Regions from separate parts of the Arthrobacter sp. JZ12 genome, predicted to be linked through region 1. Evidence: predicted binding sites of a transcription regulator. Region 1 holds the regulator's gene; the other holds the start of a gene.

Region 1 (7,146 bases):
TGGTTGGCGGATCCCTCGCCGCCGCAGAGGCCGTGCTGTCCGGGAGCGCGCAGCATGCAGTCAACTTCGGCGGCGGACTGCACCACGCGGGGCGGGCCAGGGCCGGCGGCTTCTGCATCTATAACGACGCGGCAGCGGCTATCCAGCGCCTGCTCGACGGGGGAGTGCAGCGCGTGCTCTATCTCGACGTCGACGCCCACCACGGCGATGGCACTCAGGAGATTTTCTGGGACGACAAGCGCGTTATGACCATCTCCCTGCACGAGACAGGCATGAGCCTGTTCCCCGGAACCGGTTTCCCGGACGAACTTGGGGGCCCCTCCGCGTTCGGGTTCGCGGTCAACCTTGCGCTGCCGACCATCACCAGCGACTCAGGGTTCCTGCGCGCGTTCCACGCGGTGGTTCCCCAGTTGGCCACTGCGTTCCAGCCTGAAGTGATCGTGAGCCAGCACGGCTGCGACAGCCACCGGGACGACCCCCTGACCAACCTCCGATTCACGGTGGATGCCCAGTATGCGGCGGCCGTCGCGATCCGCGATCTCGCCTCAAGCCTCTGCGAAGGGCGGTGGATCGCTACCGGGGGCGGCGGCTACAACATCACCTCGGTGGTTCCGCGGTCATGGACTCTGCTCACCGCCGTGGCCGCCGGCACGGACATCACTCCCTCATCGCCCGTACCCGAGCCGTGGCGAGCGTACGTGAAAGAACACTTTGGGAGCACCGCGCCCTACGTGTTCGGAGATGGGTCCGACACCTGGTGGCAGTCCTGGGAAGCCGGCTTCGACCCCAACGAAAACCTGGACCGTGCCATCATGGCCACCCGCAAGGCGGTCTTCCCGCTGCACGGGCTTGACCCGTGGTTTGACTGAACCTGCCCCATCGCCTCCTCTACCACTCAAGGGATGCCTCTTTCGTTATATGCGGCTAAGGTAATGGGATGGTCGTGGATGATGTATTCGCCGTCATCGCTGAACCCACCCGCCGACACATTCTGGTCTCGCTGCGAGACGGGGACAAGGCTGTAGGCGAACTGGTTCAGCAACTGGAGGTCAGCCAGCCCACCGTTTCCAAGCATTTGAAGGTGCTGAGGGAGGCAGGGCTGGTGTCCATGCGGGCGCAGGGGCAGAAGCGTTTCTACTCGCTGAACGCTGAACCTCTCGAGGGCGTAGCCTCCTGGCTGGCAGAGTTCCAGCCGGCCGTTTCCGCGGAGCATGTGCTGGCGCCCGCCGTCATTGAAGCCGATCTGGAAGAACTGTTGGTGGCCCGATCCGGAGCAGGCAACCCGGAGGCGGTCCAGCCGTTTGGCCGCACTGTGGGGCGCGCAGCAGAGCGTGCCGCTGACCTCCTCTCACAGTTCCCAAAGCTCCGGCGCCGCAAGGAGTAACTCCCGAATGCGGCGGATCCGTCCGGCGTCATATTTCGTTCACACATTTGCCGAATGTTTGCCACGCGCTAACCTCGTTCCATGACAACCCGTTGGTATGCGTATTTTGCGTTGGCTCTGAAGGAGCCGCGTCAGGTGACACTCACCTAATACGCCTACCAACCCCTTCAGAGCCAACCGGGCAGGACAAGTTCCTGCCCTTCGTCGTTTCCACGGCGGGCTCTGTTGCATCAGTCCCGCTGCAGAATCCTCCAGGAAAGCCGGGACCATGAAGACCCTCACCTCCACACAACCCACCGCCACCCAGCGCGGGACCGCGCCGTTGCCTGCACCCTCCGAGCTGCTGGCCGAGATTCCGGGCAGCGTTGAGATTTCAGATTCCATCCGCCGCTCGCGTGAGGACATCCGGGCCGTCCTGAACGGAGTGGACAATCGCCTGCTGGTCATTGCCGGGCCCTGCTCCATTCACGACGCGGAGGCAGGACTCGAGTACGCCAGGCTGCTTGTGGGCGCTGCCCGGGAGCACCGCGAGGACCTGTTGGTGGTCATGCGTGCCTACTTCGAGAAGCCCCGGACCACCGTCGGGTGGAAGGGGCTGATCAACGACCCGCATCTCGACGGCAGCCACGACATTGCCACGGGGCTGCGCGCCGCGCGCTCCTTCCTTGTAAAGGTTGCGGAGCTTGGGCTGCCCGTGGGGACGGAATTCCTCGAGCCGATCAGCCCGCAGTACATTTCGGACCTGGTGAGCTGGGGAGCCGTGGGTGCCCGTACCACCGAGAGCCAGATTCACCGTCAGTTCGTCTCCGGACTGCCTATGCCGGTCGGCTTCAAGAATGGAACCGACGGCGGCATCGGAGTGGCGCTTGATGCGTGCGCTGCAGCGTCTGCGCCGCAGTCCTTCCTGGGCATTGACGACGACGGTCGCGCCGCCGTCGTCTCCACCGCCGGAAACCCGGACACACACTTGATCCTGCGCGGCGGGGCCAGCGGCCCGAATTACGGTGCCGGCCACCTCGCAAATGCGACGGCGAAGCTAACCTCGGCCGGGCTCAATGGTCGCCTGATCGTGGACGCGAGCCACGCCAACAGCGGCAAGGATCACGAGCGGCAGGCGGGAGTGGCGCGGGAGCTGGCGGAGTCAGTGGCTGGGACCGAAGTCATTGCAGGGGTAATGCTGGAAAGCTTCCTGGTGCCGGGTGCCCAGAAGCTGGATGTTGCAGCACCCCGCGAGCTTGTCTACGGGCAGAGCGTCACCGATGCCTGCATGGGCTGGGACGTGACCGCCGGTGTGCTGGCCGATCTCGCGGAAGGATCGCGGCGCCGTCGTACTGATGGCAAGCCGTGACCGACCCGTGCTTTCACTTTGGTCACTTCAACCACTACAGTATCTCCCTAGACGGATAACCTCAGGTCTCAAGGCGACACGCCGTCCGGCGATCCTCAAGGAGCGGACCGCCAATCTCAGGGTTAGGTCTCAGAGAGAAGGACAGTGGTGAGATGACGAGCGGGAGCAGCTTTTCCGACGTGCGCTTCCTTACAGTCGCGGAAGTGGCCGAGGTAATGCGGGTGTCCAAGATGACTGTTTACCGGCTGATCCACGCGGGAGATATGCCGGCGGTACAGTTCGGAAGGTCATACCGGGTGCCTGAGTCGGCCGTCCAGCAGTATCTGCGGTCGGCGTCCATCGACGGGCAATCCAGCACCGGCTGATTGCCGTCGGGCCCCGCTGCGCGCCGGGCGTCTTCGTCCGGTCAGGAAGGCCGGTTTGAGCGGGTACTCTGTTAAGAAGCGTTTCGCGTAGACGGCCGTTTTGGTGCGGCCGCACGGTGCACGTCCTGTGCGCGCACCAACCTGTCAGATTCGAGCGTCCCTGCCGCCGGTACCGGTCGGTAGTGGTTGTCCGGAACCGGAATGAATAGTTTGTGAGGACTCTATGGGTTCAGTAATTAAGAAGCGCCGCAAGCGTATGGCAAAGAAGAAGCACCGCAAGCTGCTTCGCAAGACCCGCCACCAGCGCCGCAACAAGAAGTAGCATCGCATCCGGTCCGCCAGTCAGGCGGGCCGGTTTTGCATTTAAGGCCTGAACTGCGTGCGAAGCGGCGAAACGGGATGCTTCAGGGGAGGATGGTCAGCCCCTGAAGCGCGCGAAACCGCGCCAGAGGCCGTACACCACACCTGCTCCCGTTGCCGCCTTGAGTCCGAGCGTCGCCGCACGGCGGCCGCTGCGGAAATCGTAGATGGGCCAGTTGTGGTCGCGGGCGTGCTTGCGCAGCCGGTGATCCGGGTTGATGGCAACCGGGTGACCCACCATGGTGAGCAGCGGAATGTCGTTGTAGGAGTCGCTGTATGCCCAGCATCGCGAGAGGTCCAGTCCTTCAGTTTCAGCCAGTTCCTGGACAGCGGTGGCCTTCGCAGGACCGTGAAGGAATTCGCCGACGAGTTTGCCTGTGTAGAGGCCATCGGCCACCTCACCGACCGTTCCCAGCGCTCCAGTCAGCCCAAGGCGATTCGCGATGACACTGGCGACCTCCACCGGTGTGCCCGTGACCAGCCAGACCCGGCGGCCGTTTCGCAGATGCTGCTCGGCCAACGCCCTGGCTCCCGGCCAGATTTTGGAGGCAATCATCTCGTCGTAAACTTCCTCGCCCAGGGCGAGTACATCCTCGTGAGCAATTCCGATCGCGAAGGCCAGGGCGGCGTCCCTCACCGCATGGATATCGGTCATGTTCTCCCCGCGCATGACAAACCGCAGCTGTTTCCAGGCCAGGCCGGCTGCGAAGCGAAGGGTGAATGCCTTCCGTTGGTACATTTTCCGGGCCACGTGGAAGAGGCTGGCGCCGCGCATCATGGTGTTGTCGACGTCGAAGAAGGCCGCTTCGCCGAGCTGGCCGCCCAGCGGTGCCGCCTCCGCCGGCACGCTCTGCTGTGCAGTGCCGGGTTCGACGGCGGGTTGGAGACTGGGCGCGGACATACCCCGAGTCTAATCACTGCCAGCCACGCCCGAGGCGCCCCAATGCGGGGCGCGGCCAGTAGGGTGGAAGCCATGAGTCAGCATGTGCAGGGAACGGATGCCGCTGCGGAGGACTGGACCTCCGGCCTGGTGCTGGTCACACGCCCGGACTGTCATCTGTGCACCGCTGCGCGAGAGACGGTCGATCGGGTTGCCAAGGACCGGGGTGTCGCCTGGAAGGAAGTGTCGGTCACTGATCACCCGGAGCTGCTACAACGCTTTTCCGAGGAAGTTCCGGTGCTGCTTCTGGACGGTGTGCAGCGGGACTTTTGGACGATCGACGAGGTACGCCTGCGGCGTTTGCTCGCCTAGCCGGTTCGTCGCGAACTTTGAGGGCACCACGGCGCGATCTAAAGTTGTCTTACCCCGTCGTCATCCTCCGGCGGGCCGCCGGCGCCATCCGGGCCGCCGACGCACAGTGATGGAGCGATGAATCAGTGAGCATGTCGGAAATACCCGGGCTGCGTACTCCGGCCGGTGATCAGCAGGGCAGGCACATTCCGCCTGCGTCGCTCGCGCGCCTGACCATCTACCTACGGGCACTGAATTCACTGCTGGCCGAAGGCATCGAGAGGGTGTCTTCCGAGGAACTGGCCGACGCGGCCGGTGTCAATTCACCGATGCTGCGCAAGGACCTTTCCTATCTCGGTTCCTACGGCACTCGCGGTGTGGGCTACGACGTGCAGTACCTGAACAGCCAGATCTCCACCGCCCTTGGCCTGACGCAGGACTGGCGCGTTGCCATTGTCGGTGCGGGCAACCTCGGCAGGGCCCTCGCGGGATATTCAGGCTTCCAGTCGCGAGGTTTCGAAGTGGTTGCTCTGTTCGATACCGACCAGATGATTGTGGGCACGGAGGTGGGTTGGCTGCGCGTGAGCCCCGTCCAGGAGCTAGCCACGGTGCTTCACCGGACGCGCGCCAATATGGCCGTACTTGCGGTGCCGGCAGCGGTGGCGCAGGAGTTGTGCGACGAACTGGTGGCTGCAGGCATCACCAGCATCCTCAGCTTCGCTCCGGTTGTGCTGCAGATCCCCGATCACGTCCAGTTGCGCAAGGTGGACATGGCCACGGAGCTCCAGATTCTTGCCTATCACGCGCAAAGGGCGCAGGACCCCGATCTTGAGACCGGATCCCGCGCCCGTGCTGCACAGTAGCTGAACCGCTTCACCTCAGTAGCTGTAACGCATTACCTCAGTAGGTGAGCTGCTGGGGTTTGAAGTAGGGATTGGAGGGCTTGAGCCAGCAGAGCACAACTCCGGCCACGCCCAGCAGGGTGATGAGGATGTTCAGTGTGATTTCCAGTCCGCCGGGCTGAAGGCTCTGTCCGCCGAGTTGCTGCTGGACCTCGGGATTACCCTGCAGCGCGGCGAGCGTAACCCAGCTCATGATCAGAAGCAGCAGGGAGATCGCGGCGAGCACAGTGGCGGTGATGCGGGCCCAGTTGTGGCCCTTGCGGATGAAGATGGCCAGCAGCACGTAGATGCCGGTGGTAACCAGCCCGACGACGATGGCAATTCCGATGGCTGCGCCCTGAAGGCTTGCTGGAGTGCCGCTGGCAGCTCCGCCGCCCAGCAGTGTCGAGATGAAGTTGAGAACGCCGGCAGCGATGATTAGCCAGAACGCAAGGTTCACTTCCCGGGGCAGCGGAGGGCGCGCCGACGTCGGCATTGAAGCAGCGCTGGGGTAGGCGTAGCCGGAGGGCTGGGCCGCCTGGTAGGAGTACGGCGAAGCAGGCTTCTGCGGCTCGGGCGACAGGCCCGCGCCGGAGTTTTGGGTGGGACCCGGTTCTGCCGGATTCAGGGGATCTGTCCCGGAGAGATGACGCGGATCGCGTTCGGAAGGCTGTGGGTCATTGGGTGGGATGCTCATGGGCTCAGCGTACCTTCGTGGAATGCGGCGGAGGCGGATCCTGAGGATGAATAAACAAGGGGCGCACCGGGTGGTCCGGTGCGCCCCTTGTCGGGATTCTGCAGTGTGGTGCAGTGCCTAGTTGGCCGAGGGGGCCACGAAGGCTGCATCCAGGTTGATGGTGACCTTGTCACCGACCAGAACACCGCCGGCTTCGAGGGCAGCGTTCCAGGTCAGGCCGAACTCCTTGCGGGAGATCACGGTCTGGCCGGAGAAGCCGGCGCGGGTGGCGCCGAACGGATCGACCGCGACACCGTTGAACTCGGTGTCGATGACAACCTCTTTGGTGATGCCGCGGATGGTGAGGTCACCGATCAGCTTGTAGGTCTCGCCCGCACCCTCGACGCGGGTGGACTCGAAGGTCATCTCGGGGAACTGCTCAACGTCGAAGAAGTCTTCTCCACGGACGTGCGCGTCGCGGTTCTCGTCGTTTGAGTTGAATGATGCGGTCTTGATGGTTGCGGTGACCTTGGAGTCCTCGAGGGAGGAGCCGACCTGCAGGGAAGCGTCAACGGTGTCGAAGTTGCCGCGGACCTTGCTGATGCCTGCGTGCCGTACGGTGAAGCCGACCTCGCTGTGTGCGCCGTCGAAGTTCCAGGTGCCCTGGGTGAGTCCGGTGGGGATTGCCATGATCTTTCTCCTGATCTCGGTAACTAATCGTGTGGCTGATCGGTGATCGGCCGGGACGGCTGATCGGGTGTACCTGTAATAAACATGCGTTTGCATCTTTTATTCCAGAGTTTGCTTCAACTTTCAAATATTTTTTTCCGCGCACTACAGGAGCGGTCCGGGGACGGGTTGCAGGAGCGCTTCGGCTTGGGCAGGGACGGGGGTGAAATAG
Region 2 (7,146 bases), 980 kb from region 1:
TATTCAGCTGCGCTGCGAACAGCCGACGACGCCGAGACGGACCCGCTGAAGGCCAAGCTCGCCGCCGCTGTCCGGCAACGCCAGCTCAATGAACCGAACCTGTACGACCGGGAGATCGCCCGCGCATCTGATGATCCCGCCGTCGAGAAGGACTGGCGCGGACTGCGGTTGAGCGTCCTGCTGTACCTGCGCGCACACGGCGGTTCTGAGACCCTCAGCCCGGAGGCCCTGGACCGGCGGATCGGGCACGAACTCCTCGCCATCCGGGCCCTCGGCGTCCGCCTTTCCACCTCTGGTTAGGCCGGTTCCGCGGGAGTAAAGTGTCGCGCATGAGCGACTCGGCAGATTCCCTCACGCAGTCCAGCAGTCTCACACAGTCCAGCACCCTCAAGCACCCCGCCCAGTCTCCGCCCCCCGATCCAGCGAATGCGGCCGATCCGTTGAGTGTCCACGTCAACGCGGACGCCCGGCAGGTCTGGACCATGCTTCGTGAACCACGGCTGGTTGCCCAGTGGCACGGTTGGGAGGCCGAGGGCCTGGGCGACGAGATCCACTCCATCTACTTCGCCGCCTCAGTAAAGGAAGGTGCCGATCACACCTCCCTGACGGTCGACGGCGGTGACACCTTCCGGATCCAGCCGGTAACGGATGGAACGGTGGTCACCATTGAACGCGCCGATTCCGACACCGACGTGACGGAGGGCTGGGTCACGTTCCTCCAGCAGCTGCGCTTCGCCCTTGAGCGGCACCCCTCCGGCACGCGGCGCACCGCCTTCTTCTCAGCGCCCAATGCGGGCGAGACCATCATCGAAAAGCTGAACGCGGAACAGCTGCAGCAGCCGGGCGATTCCTATTCCCTCAGCCTGCCGAACGGACACGAGCTGACCGGATCGGTGTGGTTCCGGAGCGAGAAGCAGTTGGGCCTGACGGTCTCGCAGTATGCCGACCACGGCGAAGGGCTGGTCATCCTCGCCGACCAGCCGTCGTCGAGCATGGCCATTGTCTCCACCTACGGACTGGGAGCGAATGCCCGCCGCGAAGCCTTCTCCGCGTGGGACGCGTTCCGGCAGCAGCACTATCCTTCGTCCGATCCGTTGGTGGCCTTGGACGCCGACGCGGGCTAGGCCCGCGACCTGCGCGGGTCCCCAACCAGAAGCGACACCGCCACGCCCACGACGACGCCGATCAGGGTTTCCACGAGCCGGTCGAGAAGGAGCATCCCGGTGTCAGCGGCCGGCGCGGCGAGTTCGCTCATGAGCAGCGCGAGTGGAGTGATGAACAGCATCGCGAGCGCGTAGTGCCGGATCACGAACATCTCCGTCGCGAACTGCAGGACGATCAGCACCAGGACCAGCTGCCAGGGGGCCAGGTCGGGGACAAGCAGGACGGCGGTGATTCCGACGCCGCCGATCGTCCCCAGGAGCCGGTGCCCGGCCCGGTGCAGCCGGCCCATCCGGGTAGCGGCCGCAAGCGGAACGATTGCCGACAGGATGGCCCAGTAGTTGTGGCCGAGGTTCAACGAGGTGGCGATAGCGCCACTTGCGCCGGCGGCGATCGCGTACCGGCCCGCGTTGCCGGCCATGACCTGCCCCGACGGCGGAACCAGGCGGCGCCGTCCCGGCCAGGGCGAGCGCCAGCGCGGGTTCAGCCAGCCGGCGGCACCGATCGCGATCGACAGCAACACGCTCACCAGGGCCGCAAGGAGCGCCTCAGCCACCGGTGCGGTACTCGGAATGGACGCCGTTCCGGCGAACGCGAAGACGTGGAAGAAGGCACCCGGCGGCCGCAGCATCAGCCGGTCCGCGGCATACGAAGTCAGCGCCCCCATGACAACTGAACCGGCCACCACACCCCACGGGCCGGCGTCGTACCGGTTGACCAGCAACCCGGCAGCGATCGCCGCGAGAAGGACGCAGCCCGCCGCAACCTGGTGCTGGAGGCGTATGCCGTGCGAGTCGCCGCGACCATGGATGCCGGTGAATGCCCCGAAGACAGCGAAAACGGCCAGATCGATCCGGTCAATGAGCAGGAGCGTCACCAGCGGAACGGCCACTCCGAGGGCCATGCGTAGGGCTGGAAGGTGGTCGTTCTGCGCGGGCCCGACACGGAAGAATCCTGTCAGAGCGTTCACGCGTCCACCTTTCCCGTATCCGCCGTGGCCGTAATGCCGCATTCCACAGTAGCGTCCGGGGATCTCACCGAATGCTGAGAAGATGGGTTGGTGCCACAATCAGATTTTTCGTTCTCCGTCGGGAAGCGCCTCAGCGAGACCACAGCCGCAGGCGCCGGGCTGCATGGCCGGACGGGAACCATCACCACTCCGCACGGGAGAATCCAGACGCCGGCGTTTATCGCCGTCGGAACCAAGGCCACCGTCAAGGCGGTGCTTCCGGAGTCGATGAAGGAGGCAGGCGCACAGGCGCTCCTGGCGAACGCCTACCACCTTTACCTGCAGCCCGGCGCGGACGTGCTCGACGAAGCCGGCGGGCTCGGGAAGTTCATGAACTGGAACGGACCCACGTTCACGGACTCAGGTGGCTTCCAGGTGATGAGCCTCGGCTCCGGCTTCAAGAAGGTCATCACCATGGACTCCGCGGCAGCCGCCGAGCACGCCGGCGATGACGACCGGGTGGCCGTCGGCAAGGAGCGCCTGGCGCACATTGACGACGACGGCGTGTGGTTCGTCTCGCACCTCAACGGTGACCGGCATCGGTTCACCCCAGAGATCTCGATGCAGGTGCAGCATCAGCTCGGCGCCGACATCATGTTTGCGTTTGACGAGCTCACCACGCTGATGAACTCGCGCGGGTACCAGGAGGAGTCGCTGGAGCGCACCCGGCTGTGGGCGGAACGGTGCATCGTGGAGCACGAGCGGTTGACCATCGAGCGGGCTGACAAGCCGTACCAGGCGCTGTTCGGGGTCATCCAGGGCGCGCAGTACGAGGACCTGCGGCGGAAGGCATCGCGCGATCTCGGGTTGATGAACTTCGACGGCTTCGGCGTTGGAGGTGCGCTGGAGAAGGAGAACCTGGGGACCATCCTCGGCTGGTGCGCCGAAGAACTTCCCGAGGACAAGCCGCGCCACCTGCTCGGCATCTCGGAGCCGGACGATCTGTTCACGGGCATCGAGAACGGGGCTGACACCTTTGACTGCGTCTCCCCCACCCGCGTTGCCCGGAACTCGGCGTTCTACACGCCCGACGGTCGGTGGAACCTCTCGAACGCCCGCTTCAAGCGCGACTTCACGCCGCTGATGGAGGGCTGCGACTGCTACACCTGCACGCACTACACCCGGGCGTACATCCACCATCTGTTCAAGGCTAAGGAGATGGTGTCGGCGACGCTCATCTCGATCCACAACGAGCGGTTCGTGATCCGGATGGTCGACGACGCCCGCGCCGCCATCGAGGACGGGACGTACTTCGACCTCAAGGCCGAGGTCCTGGGGCGTTACTACGCGGCGTCGCGGTAGCTCTCGGGGCGCCGCCGAGCGCGCGGCGTCACACCCCACTCTCCTCGGCCCTAGCGCCAAACCCGCGGATCCGTTGCAAACTGCAGACGAGGCGGCATCGACGCAGCTTCAGCGGCGGCTCTCCAACGGATTCGCTGGTTCGCAGCGCCACACGCGTCCTCGGCATCCCGGTCGGTGCTCGAGGCGCCGCACCCTCAAAAGCGCCGTTTTGGGGCAGGGTCGTGGGGACATCCCCACGACCCTGCAGATGACCGGCGTTTTTGCCCCGCACGGGACACGTAGCGGCACTTCTCCACATAGCGAGGACGGCTGTCCCGGAAACGTGCCTATCCATCCAAGGTTGATGGCATGACAAACACGTACCTGTGGCTAAATTCGTCGGAGCGCTGCTGGCGCACCTCCGAGTTGGAGGAGATGGGGCTTAGCCGCCGGGCTGTCTCAGAACTCATCAGACGAAAAGTTCTTGTCCGTCTCCAAGTCAATGGCTATGTAGCGGCGAAGTACTGGCATTCTCTGAACGATGCGGACAAGGCACGGTGCAAACTCCTAGCGCACGCCCATGCCAGCCGATCCCAGGCTGCAAGTGCGTATAGCCACACTTCGGCCGCTAGAGTTCACGGCCTGAGTCTGTGGAATGTCGATGCCAAAATACACATCACGCAATCTGCCTCAGGGTCATCACGCGAACATAGCCAGGACGTGGCCCGACATAAGGCGCCCTTGCTCCCTTCAGATCTAGACATGGTTGACGGGCTCCGCGTCACATCCCTAGCCCGCACGGTCGTGGACTGCGCCCGTTTGTTGACCTACCGGCAAGGGCTGATTGTGGCCGACCATGCACTCCGGCTCGGCGCCCAACCGACCGAGCTACAGGAAATACTGGCGCGCCAAAGGGGCTACAAGGGCGTTCATATTGCACGCTCGGCTATAGACCATGCCAGCCCTCTGTCCGAATCCCCTGGCGAAACCCTCACTGCTCACATCCTCTCCGAAATGCCAATCCCCCAGCCTCAACAGCAACTAGTTGTGCAGACCAGGTTGGGCGAGCACAGGATCGACTTCGCGTGGAAGGAGCAGAAGCTTGCCCTCGAATTCGACGGGAAGACCAAGTACTTCGATTATGTTCCGACATCCGACGCCCTCTTCCAGGAACGCCGGCGTGAAAAGGCCCTTATGGAAGAGGGCTGGGTTTTCATCAGGCTGGAGTGGGCCGACCTCTTCAAGGATTCAACCCGCGGACGCATCCTGAGAGCGTGGTGGGACCGTACCAGAAGCGCCGCTTAGTAGCAGGAACGTGGGGGTTTCCCCACGATCCTGCTCAGCAACGGCGCTTTTAGAGGAGTGGCCGCGCGGGTCAGGCGGCGTAGCTCGGCTCGCGGCGCTTCACCCAGCGGATCGCCGCCGTCGTCACCGGCAGGAGGAGCACTTCCACCAGGGTCTTGTACACGAAGCCGAAGAAGAGGTAGTTGAGGAACGTCGGGAAGTCCGAGATGCCGATGACGGACGCGGCAATGGCGCAGAAGATCAACGTGTCGGCGAACTCGCCCACGCCGGTCGATGCGAGAAGCCTCGCCACGACGCTACGCTCCCCGAAACGCTCCTTCATACGCACCAGAACCCATGAGTTCAGAGTCTGCCCCACCAGGAACCCCAGCAGCGAAGCGAGGACAATCAGCGGAACCGGCCCCAGCGCCAACTCCAGCGCTTCCTGCTTGGCCAGGCCAAAGTCGTCATTGAAACCGGGCAGCGCGATGATCACGGCATAAGCCAGCGACGCGAACGCCGACAGCAGGAAGGTCACAAGAATTCCCAGACGCGCGGCACGGAATCCGTACACCTCGCTGATCACATCGCCCAGAATGTACGCCAAGGGGAAGAGGAAGAACCCGCCGTCGGTGATGATGCTGAAATCTCCGATGACCGGTCCGATCACCACGCCCTTGGACGCACCGATGTTGGACAGGATTACGACGACGGCCAGCACCGCCAGCATGATCGAGAAGTGGGCACTCCCCGTACTCGCGTAACGGGCCTGGGCATGGTTCTGCAACTGGGTCATTGGTTCTCATTCATTGAAGTGGTTCGCGCAGCTCAATGGAGCCCGCTGTATTAGCACTGTTGTCCGGCTGCCCCCAGACCCAATGATTGTTCCATGAGCTTGGCGGGGCCCCTTTTGAACGTGTTCACATTCGCACTGTATGCTTTCTTGAACATGTTCAGGAAAGGGCCCCATTGACCGTCCACACCGCGAAGAGCGAGGCAACCCGGGCCTTGCTCGTCGAAACCGCCCTTCGGCTTTTCCGCGAGCAGGGATACGACAAAACAACCATGCGCGCCATTGCGTCAGCGGCTGGAGTCTCAACGGGCAACGCGTACTACTACTTCAGTTCAAAGGACGATCTGGTCCAGGAACTCTACCTCTCCCTGCAGGACGAACACCGAAGCGCTTCCCTGCCGCTGCTACGGGAGGGCCAGAATCTCGGGGAACACCTGCGGGCCATCCTGCACTGCGGCATTGACGTTATGGCTCCGTACCATGAGTTCGGTTCCAACTTCATCAGCGTGGCCATCCAGCCCGCCTCCGATGCGAACCCCTTCAGCAGGGACTCGGCAGTGGCGCGCGCGAAGTCCATCGCGCTCTTCAACCACGCCGTAACTACCGCTCGGCCCCAGCCTCCCATGGCTATCCGGGCGGACCTTCCGGAACTCCTCTGGCTGGTCTACATGGGTGTCACCCTCTTCTGGGTTTACGACAAGTCGCCCGGCCAACAGCGCACGCGGCGCCTCATCGACAATGCGGCACCGCTCATCGCCAAACTCGTGATCCTCTCGCGCCTGCCCGTGGTCCGGAAAATCGTCGATGACGTGGTCCAGCTCATCAAGAACGCCAAGCGCTGACCGTTCTTGCCTTTGCAGGAGTGGCGGAGTTGGATTTCATGTGACTGACGCCCGGTAGCTAACCTGCGTTGGCGGAAGCCGCGCGGCGTCGGGCACACTTGACCAATGGCTACGAACGCACCAGCAATCACCCTGACCATCGCCGGCTCCGAAGCGACCGGTGGCGCCGGGGCACAGGTGGACCTGAAGACCTTCCAGGAGCTGGACACCTACGGCATCGCAGCGCTCACGTGCATCGTCTCGTTCGACCCGAAGGACAGCTGGAACCACCGCTTTGTCCCCGTTGATGCGCAGGTCATCGCAGACCAGCTTGAGGCAATCCAGTCCTGCTACGAGATCGGCACCGTCAAGATCGGCATGCTCGGCACACCGCAGACCATCGACACTGTCGCGGGTGCGCTGAAGTCCCAGGAGTGGAACAACGTGGTGCTCGATCCGGTTTTGATCTGCAAGGGCCAGGAGCCGGGCGCCGCGCTGGACACAGACCAGGCCCTCAAGGCGAACATCCTCCCGCTTGCCACTTTCGTTACCCCTAACCACTTCGAGGCGGAGTCCCTCTCGGGGATCGAGATCCAGTCTGTGGAGGACCTGAAGGAAGCGGCACGACGCATTCATGAGGTGAGCGGCGCCGTCGTACTTGCAAAGGGTGGAGTGCGGCTGGAAGGCGACGACGCGGTGGACGTGTTCTACGACGGCGAGACTCTCGAGGTTCTGAGCGAGCCCAAGGTGGGCGACGTTGCAGTCAGCGGCGCGGGATGCACGCTCGCCGCGGCCGT

The links. Region 1 encodes Rex, which represses fermentation and respiration genes when NADH is low (regulators of the CRP and FNR family bind a similar motif). Its sites were predicted from a motif close to CTTGTGAANNNNTTCACAAG; they were not measured.
Region 2: a site for Rex is predicted at 5,643-5,662, ahead of GC088_RS01645 (queuosine precursor transporter). Genes of this name have one in related genera too.

Annotation. Positions count from the first base shown of each region.
Region 1 is NZ_CP045246.1:2,643,885-2,651,030, reverse strand. It holds gene GC088_RS12300 (acetoin utilization protein AcuC) at 1-869, shown strand, start outside; gene GC088_RS12295 (ArsR/SmtB family transcription factor) at 938-1,384, shown strand; gene GC088_RS12290 (3-deoxy-7-phosphoheptulonate synthase) at 1,653-2,732, shown strand; gene GC088_RS12285 (helix-turn-helix domain-containing protein) at 2,885-3,097, shown strand; gene GC088_RS12280 (30S ribosomal protein bS22) at 3,321-3,419, shown strand; gene GC088_RS12275 (HAD family hydrolase) at 3,516-4,358, opposite strand; gene GC088_RS12270 (glutaredoxin family protein) at 4,431-4,709, shown strand; gene GC088_RS12265 (redox-sensing transcriptional repressor Rex) at 4,841-5,551, shown strand; gene GC088_RS12260 (hypothetical protein) at 5,589-6,266, opposite strand; gene GC088_RS12255 (YceI family protein) at 6,384-6,935, opposite strand.
Region 2 is NZ_CP045246.1:319,004-326,149, reverse strand. It holds gene GC088_RS01670 (DUF6707 family protein) at 1-300, shown strand, start outside; gene GC088_RS01665 (SRPBCC domain-containing protein) at 330-1,124, shown strand; gene GC088_RS01660 (FUSC family protein) at 1,121-2,131, opposite strand; gene tgt (tRNA guanosine(34) transglycosylase Tgt) at 2,219-3,472, shown strand; gene GC088_RS01650 (putative endonuclease domain-containing protein) at 4,214-4,756, shown strand; gene GC088_RS01645 (queuosine precursor transporter) at 4,827-5,531, opposite strand; gene GC088_RS01640 (TetR/AcrR family transcriptional regulator) at 5,705-6,370, shown strand; gene thiD (bifunctional hydroxymethylpyrimidine kinase/phosphomethylpyrimidine kinase) at 6,476-7,146, shown strand, end outside.